3 regions of the Variovorax sp. 01T432 genome follow, and region 3 is predicted to be linked to each of the others. Evidence: predicted binding sites of a transcription regulator. Region 3 holds the regulator's gene; each other region holds the start of a gene.
What was found. Region 3 encodes HrcA, which represses chaperone genes, less so after heat shock. Its sites were predicted from a motif close to TTAGCACTCNNNNNNNNNGAGTGCTAA; they were not measured.
Positions count from the first base shown of each region.

Region 1: the regulator HrcA is predicted to act here: its motif matches at 2,080-2,106, upstream of groES (co-chaperone GroES).
Region 2: the regulator HrcA is predicted to act here: its motif matches at 1,620-1,646, upstream of rpoH (RNA polymerase sigma factor RpoH).

Region 1 is NZ_JBFTPS010000005.1:310,590-313,863, reverse strand. Features, by position in the region: gene groL (chaperonin GroEL) at 10-1,662, opposite strand; gene groES (co-chaperone GroES) at 1,709-1,999, opposite strand; gene AC1DNF_RS06520 (LysR family transcriptional regulator) at 2,335-3,249, opposite strand.
Region 2 is NZ_JBFTPS010000007.1:28,685-31,958, forward strand. Features, by position in the region: gene ftsY (signal recognition particle-docking protein FtsY) at 1-963, shown strand, start outside; gene AC1DNF_RS07875 (Mpo1 family 2-hydroxy fatty acid dioxygenase) at 1,046-1,507, shown strand; gene rpoH (RNA polymerase sigma factor RpoH) at 1,675-2,616, shown strand; gene AC1DNF_RS07885 (DNA alkylation repair protein) at 2,689-3,274, opposite strand, start outside.
Region 3 is NZ_JBFTPS010000038.1:59,655-62,928, forward strand. Features, by position in the region: gene greB (transcription elongation factor GreB) at 1-81, opposite strand, end outside; gene AC1DNF_RS24690 (hypothetical protein) at 470-670, shown strand; tRNA gene AC1DNF_RS24695 (tRNA-Arg) at 966-1,042, opposite strand; tRNA gene AC1DNF_RS24700 (tRNA-Ile) at 1,102-1,178, opposite strand; gene hrcA (heat-inducible transcriptional repressor HrcA) at 1,219-2,223, opposite strand; gene AC1DNF_RS24710 (NAD kinase) at 2,252-3,148, shown strand; gene recN (DNA repair protein RecN) at 3,150-3,274, shown strand, end outside.

The DNA.
Region 1 (3,274 bases), on a different contig from region 3:
CGGAGGGAATTACATTCCCATGCCGCCCATACCACCCATGCCGCCCATGTCAGGCATGCCACCGCCGGCGCCGGCTTCTTCCTTCGGTGCATCGGCGACCATGGCTTCGGTCGTCAGCAGCAGCGAAGAGACCGAAGCTGCGTTCTGCAGCGCGGTGCGGGTCACCTTGGTCGGGTCCAGGATGCCCAGTTCGAGCATGTCGCCGTAGGTGTCGTTGGCGGCGTTGAAGCCGAAGTTGCCCTTGCCGGCCAGAACAGCGTTCACGACCACGCTGGCTTCGCCGCCGGCGTTGTTGACGATCTCGCGCAGCGGCGCTTCGATGGCCTTGAGCACCAGCTTGATGCCGGCGTCCTGGTCAGCGTTCTCGCCCTTGAGCTTGTCGCCCACGGCTTGCTTGGCACGCAGCAGGGCCACGCCGCCGCCAGCCACGACGCCTTCTTCCACTGCAGCGCGGGTGGCGTGCAGGGCGTCTTCGACGCGAGCCTTCTTTTCCTTCATTTCGACTTCGGTGGCAGCGCCAACCTTGATCACGGCCACGCCGCCGGCCAGCTTGGCCACGCGTTCCTGCAGCTTCTCGCGGTCGTAGTCGGAAGTGGCTTCCTCGATCTGCACGCGCACTTGCTTCACGCGGGCTTCGATGTCGCCGGCAGCGCCGGAACCGTCGATGATGATCGTGTTTTCCTTGCCCACTTCGATGCGCTTGGCCTGGCCGAGGTCAGCCAGCGTCACCTTTTCGAGCGTCAGGCCGACTTCTTCGGCGATGACCTTGCCGCCCGTCAGGATGGCGATGTCTTCCAGCATGGCCTTGCGGCGGTCGCCGAAGCCAGGTGCCTTGACGGCCACGACCTTCAGGATGCCGCGGATCGTGTTGACGACCAGGGTCGCCAGCGCTTCGCCTTCGACTTCTTCGGCAATGATCAGCAGGGGACGGCCGGCCTTGGCAACTTGCTCCAGGGTGGGCAGCAGGTCGCGGATGTTGCTGATCTTCTTGTCGAACAGCAGCACGAAGGGGTTTTCCAGCAACGCCGATTGCTTCTCGGGGTTGTTGATGAAGTAGGGCGACAGGTAGCCGCGGTCGAACTGCATGCCTTCGACGACGTCGAGTTCGCTGTCGAGCGACTTGCCGTCTTCGACGGTGATGACGCCTTCCTTGCCGACCTTGTCCATCGCGTCAGCGATGAGCTTGCCGATGGTTTCGTCGCTGTTGGCCGAGATGGAGCCGACTTGCGCGATTTCCTTCGACGTCGTGGTGGCCTTGGAAGCCTTCTTCAGTTCGGCGACCAGGGCGGTGACCGCCTTGTCGATGCCGCGCTTCAGGTCCATCGGGTTCATGCCGGCAGCCACCAGCTTGAAACCTTCGCGAACGATTGCCTGGGCCAGCACGGTCGCGGTGGTGGTGCCGTCGCCGGCGTTGTCCGAAGTCTTGGAGGCCACTTCCTTCACGAGCTGGGCGCCCATGTTCTGGAGCTTGTCCTTGAGTTCGATTTCCTTGGCCACGGACACGCCGTCCTTGGTCACGGTGGGGGCGCCGAACGAGCGTTCGAGCACCACGTTGCGGCCCTTGGGGCCCAGGGTCACTTTGACTGCGTTGGCGAGGATGTTGACACCCTCGACCATGCGCGCGCGGGCTTCACCGCCGAAGACTACGTCTTTTGCTGCCATGAGATTTCTCCGAATTCAGTTGTGTGGGGGATGAATGACCGAGAAATTACTTCTCGACGACCGCAAACAGGTCTTCTTCCTTCATGACGAGCAGTTCGTCGCCATCGACCTTGACGGTCTGGCCGCTGTACTTGCCGAACAGGACACGGTCGCCGATCTTGACGCTCATTGCGCCGAGTTCGCCTTTGTCGTTCTTCTTGCCAGGACCGACTGCCAGAACTTCGCCCTGATCAGGCTTTTCGGCGGCGTTGTCGGGGATCACGATGCCCGAGGCGGTCTTGGTTTCGCTTTCAATGCGCTTGACGATCACGCGATCGTGCAAAGGACGAAGTTTCATTGCATCTCCTGATAGAAACTGGGGTTGTTTCGGTAGCCCGGCAGTCTGCCGGCCTCCCATTCGACTGGAATCGGGGTGTGTTAGCACTCAAGTCCAGCGAGTGCTAATGATAAGGGCATTTGTCGCGCTTTCAAGGGGCCGGTGGTTCATGCGACAACTGCGGAACGCCACTCGACCTTGGTCGGCGCGCCACTGAACATTGGCTGAAGCCCCCGCCGGCCGGTGGTCGGCCTGCAGTTGCTGGAGGGGCGGCGCCAGGTGACGTCAGCTCAAGCTGGAACGGGGCATCCTGGCAAACAGCCCACGCGCGTGGCGCCTCCCTGGACGCCGACCGATCACACGTTTGTCGTCGCCAGATGATCGGCAAAAGCCTTCACCTTGGCCGACTGTCGCCGCTGGCTCGGGCTGATCAGGTGCACGGGCATGGACGGCGCAGGCCAGTCGGGCAGCAGCACCTGCAGTTCGCCGCGCGCGATCTCGTCCTCGAACAACCAGGTCGGTGACAGACCAATGCCCATGCCTGAGAGCACTGCAGCCCGCACGACTTCGCTGCTGTTCGTCTGCAGATTGCCCTGCGCGCGCACCGTGACCAGCGTGCCCGGCTGCACGGGCGCACCGGGGCCGGCCGTGAAGGTCCAGGCGTTCTGGGTGCTCAGTTCGGTGTAGACGATGCAGTTGTGGCGTAGCAGGTCGTCAGGCTCCCTGGGAGTCTTCAGCCCATTGGGCAGGGCGCGCAGATAGGTCTTGCTGGCAACCAGCGCGCGCTGGGTGGTGCCGATGCGGCGCGCCACCAGTGTGCTGTCCGCGAGTTCGCCGATGCGAACCGCCACATCAATGCCCTGTTCGACAAGATCGATGAAGCCGTCGTTCAGGCGCAAGTCCACCTTTACCCCGGGATGGGCCAGCAGGAAGGTCTTCACCAGAGGCAACAGCTTCAGTCGCCCGAAGCCCACCGAAGCAGCCACCCGCAACCAGCCCATGAGCTGTTGTTCGCCTTGGCGCAAGCTGCTCTCGGCCTCGGCAACTTCTGCCACCAGGCGTCGCGCCTGTTCGAAGTAGCGCTCGCCTGCTTCGGTCAGTGACAGCGACCGCGTCGTCCGGCTGAGCAACCTCGCACCGAGCGCTTGCTCCAGGGCAGCCACCTGCTTGCTGACGGCGCTCTGCGTGGCACTAGTTTCGCGCGCGACGGCGGAGAAACTGCCACTCTCGACCACACGCACGAAGATCTGCATGGCCGCGAGGCGATCCATGGCGGGCTCCTATTCATTCCAGTTT
Region 2 (3,274 bases), on a different contig from region 3:
CCGGCAATCCAGCCCGCGCCAGCCTCGCCGCCGCCCCCTCCGCCCGCCGCGCCCCCGGAACCCGAACGCAGCGGCTGGCTCAGCAAGCTGAAGACCGGCTTGCGCAAGACCGGCAACAGCATCACCGCCGCCTTCGTCAACGCGCAGATCGACGATGCGCTCTACGAGGAACTCGAGACAGCCCTGCTGATGGCCGATACCGGCGTCAAGGCCACGGAACATCTGCTCGAAGACCTGCGCCGCCGCGTCAAGAGCAGCATGGCGACCGAGGCTTCGCAAGTGAAGGCGCTGCTGGCCGATGCCATCACAGACCTTCTGCGCCCGCTGGAAAAGGCCCTGGTCATCGGAGAACACACGCCGACGGTGATCATGGTCACCGGCGTCAATGGCGCGGGCAAGACGACCTCCATCGGCAAGCTCACCAAGCATCTCGCCAACGAAGGCGCCTCGGTACTGCTGGCCGCGGCCGACACATTCAGGGCCGCGGCGCGCGAGCAGTTGCTGGTCTGGGCAGACCGCAACACCGTCGAGATCGTGAGCCAGGAGGGCGGCGACCCCGCCGCCGTGAGCTTCGACGCGGTCAACGCCGGCAAGGCCCGCGGCAAGGACGTGGTGTTGGTCGACACCGCCGGACGCCTGCCGACTCAACTGCACCTGATGGACGAGTTGAAGAAGATCAAGCGTGTGGTCAACCGCGCCGATGCCACCGCGCCGCACGAGGTGCTGCTGGTAATCGACGGCAACACGGGCCAGAACGCCCTGGCGCAGGTCAAGGCCTTCGACGAGACCCTGGGGCTCACCGGCCTGATCGTGACCAAGCTCGACGGCACGGCGAAAGGCGGCGTGCTGTGCGCCATTGCGCGGGAGCGGCCGATCCCGGTCTATTTCATCGGCGTCGGCGAGAAGCTTGAGGACCTCGAGACCTTCAAGGCTCGGGAGTTCGCCCAGGCACTGCTGGGGTAGCGGCTTCCTCCAACGGCGATTTGCGCCCACCGCCGCTGTTCTGGCATCATCTTTCGGTCCGCACGGCCCACAGGAGACAGCCATGCACACCGCAGCCGCTCCCTTGACCGGCACCGATCGGAAGATCGATCGCCTGCTCGCCCATTACGGCGAAAGCCATCGGAATCCCGCCAACGAGGCAATCCACATGGCCGCCATTCCCGCAATCATGCTGAGCATCGTCGGACTGTTGTTCGCGCTCCATCCCTGGGCTGCCTATGCCTTCGTGGCGGCCAGCCTCGTCTACTACGCCACCCTGCGCTCGCCCGCCTTCCTGATGACCATGGCGACCGGTAGCGTGCTCCTGGTGGCCGTCGTCCACGCGATGGGCGCGCTTGTATTGCCCATCTCCGCCGCTATATTCATCGTTGCCTGGGTCTTCCAATTCGTGGGCCACAAGATCGAGGGGAAGAAGCCGTCGTTCTTCGAGGATATCCAGTACCTTTGGGTCGGCCCGTTGTTCGTGCTGTCGAAGGTGTTTGGGCGGCTTGGCCTGCGCTGGTGAGTGAGCAAGCGCTAGCTTGAAGTTGTTCCCGGCCCATTCGGGGAACCCCAGACGGCCTCTTGGCCGACAGGTTTGGCTATCGAGGCGATAGATACTGGTGGGAACCCTTAGCTTAGCACTCCCTCTAACCGAGTGCTAATATGCCACGAACCAAGGAGTTTCCCTCAATGACAACACTGTCTGGAGCCTCTGCCAACCAGCTCGCCGTCGCCAATCCGTGGTCGATGGTGCCTCCGCTGGGCAACCTGGACGCCTATATTTCCGCAGCCAATCGGCTGCCGATGCTGACGCTCGAAGAGGAGCAGGGTTTCGCTCGCCGCCTGCGCGAGCACAACGATCTCGATGCCGCTGGTGCGCTGATCCTGTCGCACCTGCGCCTCGTGGTTTCCATTTCCCGCCAGTACCTGGGCTACGGGCTGCCGCACGGCGACCTGATTCAGGAAGGCAATGTGGGCCTGATGAAGGCTGTGAAGCGCTTCGACCCCGACCAGGGCGTTCGGCTGGTCAGCTATGCGATGCACTGGATCAAGGCTGAGATTCACGAATACATCCTGAAGAACTGGCGCATGGTCAAGGTCGCGACGACCAAGGCCCAGCGCAAGCTGTTCTTCAACCTGCGCTCGATGAAGCAGGGTTTCAAGGCCGATGCAGCCGCGGGCGATGGCGACACCCACCGTGAGACGCTGAGTCCCGATGAGGTGACGCAAATGGCGACCCGGCTCAACGTGAAGCCCGAAGAAGTGCTCGAGATGGAAACCCGGCTTTCGGGTGGCGACGTGCTGCTTGATCCGAGCCCGTCGGACGACGGCGACGAAGGATTCGGCCCGATCGCCTATCTGGCGGACGCGACGCAGGAGCCGACGGCCCAGCTCGAATCGCGGCAGCGCGATCGCCTGTCGAGCGACGGCATTTCGACCGCACTGGAGGCGCTGGACGACCGCAGCCGCCGCATCGTGGAAGAGCGCTGGCTCAAGGTCAACGATGACGGTTCGGGCGGCATGACGCTGCACGACTTGGCCGCGGTGTATGGCGTGAGCGCGGAGCGCATTCGCCAGATCGAAGTGGCGGCCATGAAGAAGATGAAGAAGGCGCTGGTCGACTACGCTTGAAGCGTGCTCGCCCTTGCTCTGATCGAACCCGGCCTCGCGCCGGGTTTTTCTTTTGTCCGGACGGCTCGATGATCAGAGTCGGGCCGGCGCCTTCTTCGAGAGCGTGCGCATCGCCCTCCGCGCGATGTATCGGGTCTCGGGCACATCGCTGCGCGCCAGCCAGTGGGCGCATGTATCTTCCACCCACCCCGGCTGCGTCCTGCTGGCGTCGTTGAGCCAATTCGCCACCGAGTTCTGGACGTAGCGGCTCGGGTCCGCACGCAGGCGCTCCAAAAGTGGCAGCGCCAGCCAAGGCTCGGCCTTCAACCGCTCGATCTGCGCGCACCACACGCCGCGAGGACGCGTGAGTTCGCTGGCGAATCGGCGGATGTTCGGGTCGGCATCCGCCACCCAGGGAAACAGCAGCGTCAACGCCTCATCGAGCGAGCGAATGGTGGCGTCGCGGACCGCCATCCAGGCCATCTCCCGCACGCCGAAGTGCGGGTCGGCCGCAAAGCGCCGGACGGCGTCCAGCTGCTCGGCCAATGCAAGCGCTGACAGCGGAATCCACTGCGTCGCCCAGCAACGCGCCACGTCGCTCGGATGGGTGGCAAGCTGATGCGCCACCGCGTCGCGATCCGGGTGCAGCGCAGTCATGTCGTGGAGCGCCCGCGCAATA
Region 3 (3,274 bases):
CCCGGACGGGAGCACAGGCGAGGCTCCGACGCCGTCATCGTCGTCGTCCGAGTCGTCTTCCTTGGTGAATGCCTTGCTCATCGCAATAAGTCCCAAATGAACTGCCATCAAATGCTGCGCTCCTATCGATCGGCAATAAGTCACGAAAAGGCGTGCTGGCATCACATGAATGTGTGAGAACTTATGTATTCATGTAACTAAAATAGTTACATGAAAAATCATAGCCATGCTGATCTTGCCCCAGCCGCAGCAGACGCCGAGCACTTCAACTTGCGCCCACTTCGTCAGTGGCCGAGCACCGCCCGCGCCACGGCGCACTCGTTCGCATGGAGAAATGCAGGGCTGATCGTTGGCCTGTTTCTGGCCTTCGCGTGGGCCTTGAACTCTCTTGCCGCCCTGTGACTTTGAGGGTCGCCTGGCGTCGCCTGGCACCCCCTTCTATTTAATCTTCCTCCCAACATTTGCAGCCATGGCAGAACGACGCTTGGATAACCATAATCGCTTTTCCGAGGAAGAGCCCGATACGATCCCCTCCCGGCTCGATGCCCTGACGTCGCGCCACCGGTTGGAACAACTCAACCAGCATCGCGCTGGCTGGCGCCGAAACCTCTTGATCGCTGCCATTGTGATGATTGCCGCGGCTCTGATCGCAAAGTTTGTGGCGCGGTGACGGATTCATAAGGTATCCGACTCTGGCGTCGCGGCAGGCGCGATCCTGAACAGGCCGAAGACCGCCGGGCACTACGTCGCGAGTTCGCCCACTGTCTGCAGCACAGGCGCAAATCGCGGGGCTCGCCCGTGACTGCCATTCATCCGTCGGGCAGGCGGTGAACCGAATGTCGGCGCACAGCGGTCCCGCTTGGCGCCGGCAGGCTCACGTGTCAGGCGGTGAACGGACTGGATACGACCGGACTCCCAAAAAAGAAAGAGGGTCAGGACGCTAACGTTCTGACCCTCTAAGAGAGTGGTGCGGCTGGCAGGAATTGAACCCACGACCCCTTGGTTCGTAGCCAAGTACTCTATCCAACTGAGCTACAGCCGCACAGCTTGCGATTATAGCATCCATTCGGGACCCTAACGATCTGCCGACAATGAATGCGGTGGTAGGCCGTGATGGGCTTGAACCATCGACCAACGGATTATGAGTCCGCTGCTCTAACCAACTGAGCTAACGGCCCACGCATCAGGGATTCTAGTGGCGGGGGAGCCCTGGTCTCGCTACTTGCGATGGCTCAGCGCGTTGCTGACCAGCTTCGACGTGATGTCGACGATCTGGATCATGCGGTCGTAGGGCATGCGCGTGGGACCGATGACGCCCAGCGTTCCGACGACCTGCCCGTCGACCTCGTAGTTCGCGCTCACGATGGAGAGGTCATCGAAAGGCACCACTTGGCTCTCGCCGCCGATGAAGATGCGAACGCCCTCCGCCTGGCTCGACACATCCAGCAGTCGCATCAGCTGCGCCTTCTGCTCGAACAACTCGAATGCCCGTCGCAGGTGCCCCATGTCGCCAGAGAAATCGGAAACCGCGAGAAGGTTGCGCTCTCCAGCGATCACCACCTCGTCCTGGGCTTCTGTCATCACCTCGGAGCTCACCTTGACCGCGGCCTGCATCAGAGCGGCAATCTCTCCACGCAATTGCTCGACTTCAGACTGAAGGCGATCCCGCACCTGCTCTATTGACAAGCCGGCGTAGTGCGTATTGATGTAGTTGGATGCCTCGACGAGTTGCGACTGCGAATAGTCCGCCTCCGGAAAGATCACGCGGTTCTGCACGTCGCCGTCGGGCGCCACGATGATCACGAGAAGCCGGCGATCGGAGAGCCGCAGGAATTCGATCTGCCGAAACACCGATGCGCGGCGCGGCGCCATGACCACGCCGACAAACTGCGAGAGGTTCGACAACAAGTTGGCCGCATTCGCAATCACCTTCTGCGGCTGGTCCGGCGCAAGGCTAGCGGCGGGAAATTGCTCGCGCTGCGCCGTGAGCATGGTGTCGACGAAGAGCCGATAGCCGCGCGTGGTGGGAATGCGGCCGGCCGACGTGTGGGGACTGGCGATCAACCCCAGCGCCTCGAGATCGGACATGACGTTGCGGATGGTCGCCGGTGAAAGTTCCAGCCCCGACGCTTTCGAAAGCGTGCGGGAGCCCACCGGCTGTCCATCGGCAATGTAGCGCTCAACCAGAGCCCTGAGCAGCAACTTGGCACGATCGTCCAGCATTGACAGATTTTAATGTTGTAATTTGTAGATGACCTCCTGCTTTCGGCACGTCGCCCTCATCGGCAAATACCAGGCTTCCGGCGCTCAAGCGCAGGCTGGCGCCCTGGACAACGTGATGGAAGGCATCGGCACCTTTCTCGAAGCCCAGGGTTGCGAGGTGTCCGTAGAGCGATCGCACATCGAGGAGGTCGAGGCGAGTCGCTTCAAGGCCCTCACGGTCGAAGAAATCGGCCAGCAATGCGATCTGGGTCTGGTGGTCGGCGGCGACGGGACCATGCTCGGCATCGGGCGCCGGCTCGCTCCCTATGGTGTTCCGCTGATTGGCATCAACCGCGGCCGGCTCGGCTTCATCACAGACATTTCCCTCGACCAGTACCAGGCAACGCTGATCCCGATGATGGCCGGCGAGTACGAGGAGGACCACCGCAGCCTGATGAGCGCGCAGGTCATGCGGGATGGGGTGTCGGTCTTCGATGCCCTCGCCATGAACGACGTGGTCGTGAACCGTGGGGCCACTTCCGGCATGGTCGAATTGCGCGTGTCGGTCGGCCGCCATTTCGTGGCCAACCAGCGCGCCGACGGCTTGATCATTGCCACCCCTACCGGCTCGACCGCCTACGCGCTTTCTGCCGGCGGGCCGCTCCTGCACCCAGCGGTTCCGGGGTGGGTGCTGGCTCCAATCGCGCCGCACACGCTCTCCAATCGTCCGATCCTGCTCCCGGACGCGGAAGAAGTCTCGATCGAACTCGTGGGCGGTCGAGATGCGAGCGCCAATTTCGACATGCAATCGCTCGCCTCCCTCGCGATCGGCGACCGGGTCGTGGTTCGCCGCTCGGACTTTCGGGTGCGATTCCTGCACCCAAAGGGCTGGAGCTATTTCGACACTCTGCGCAAGAAACTGCATTGGAACGAAGGAGGTTCCTGACGTGGCACTGCGACGCATAGCGCTGCGCGATTTCGTGATCGTGCGCGCACTCGAACTCGATTTCTCCACGGGATTCACCGTCCTCACCGGTGAGACTGGGGCGGGCAAATCCATACTGATCGACGC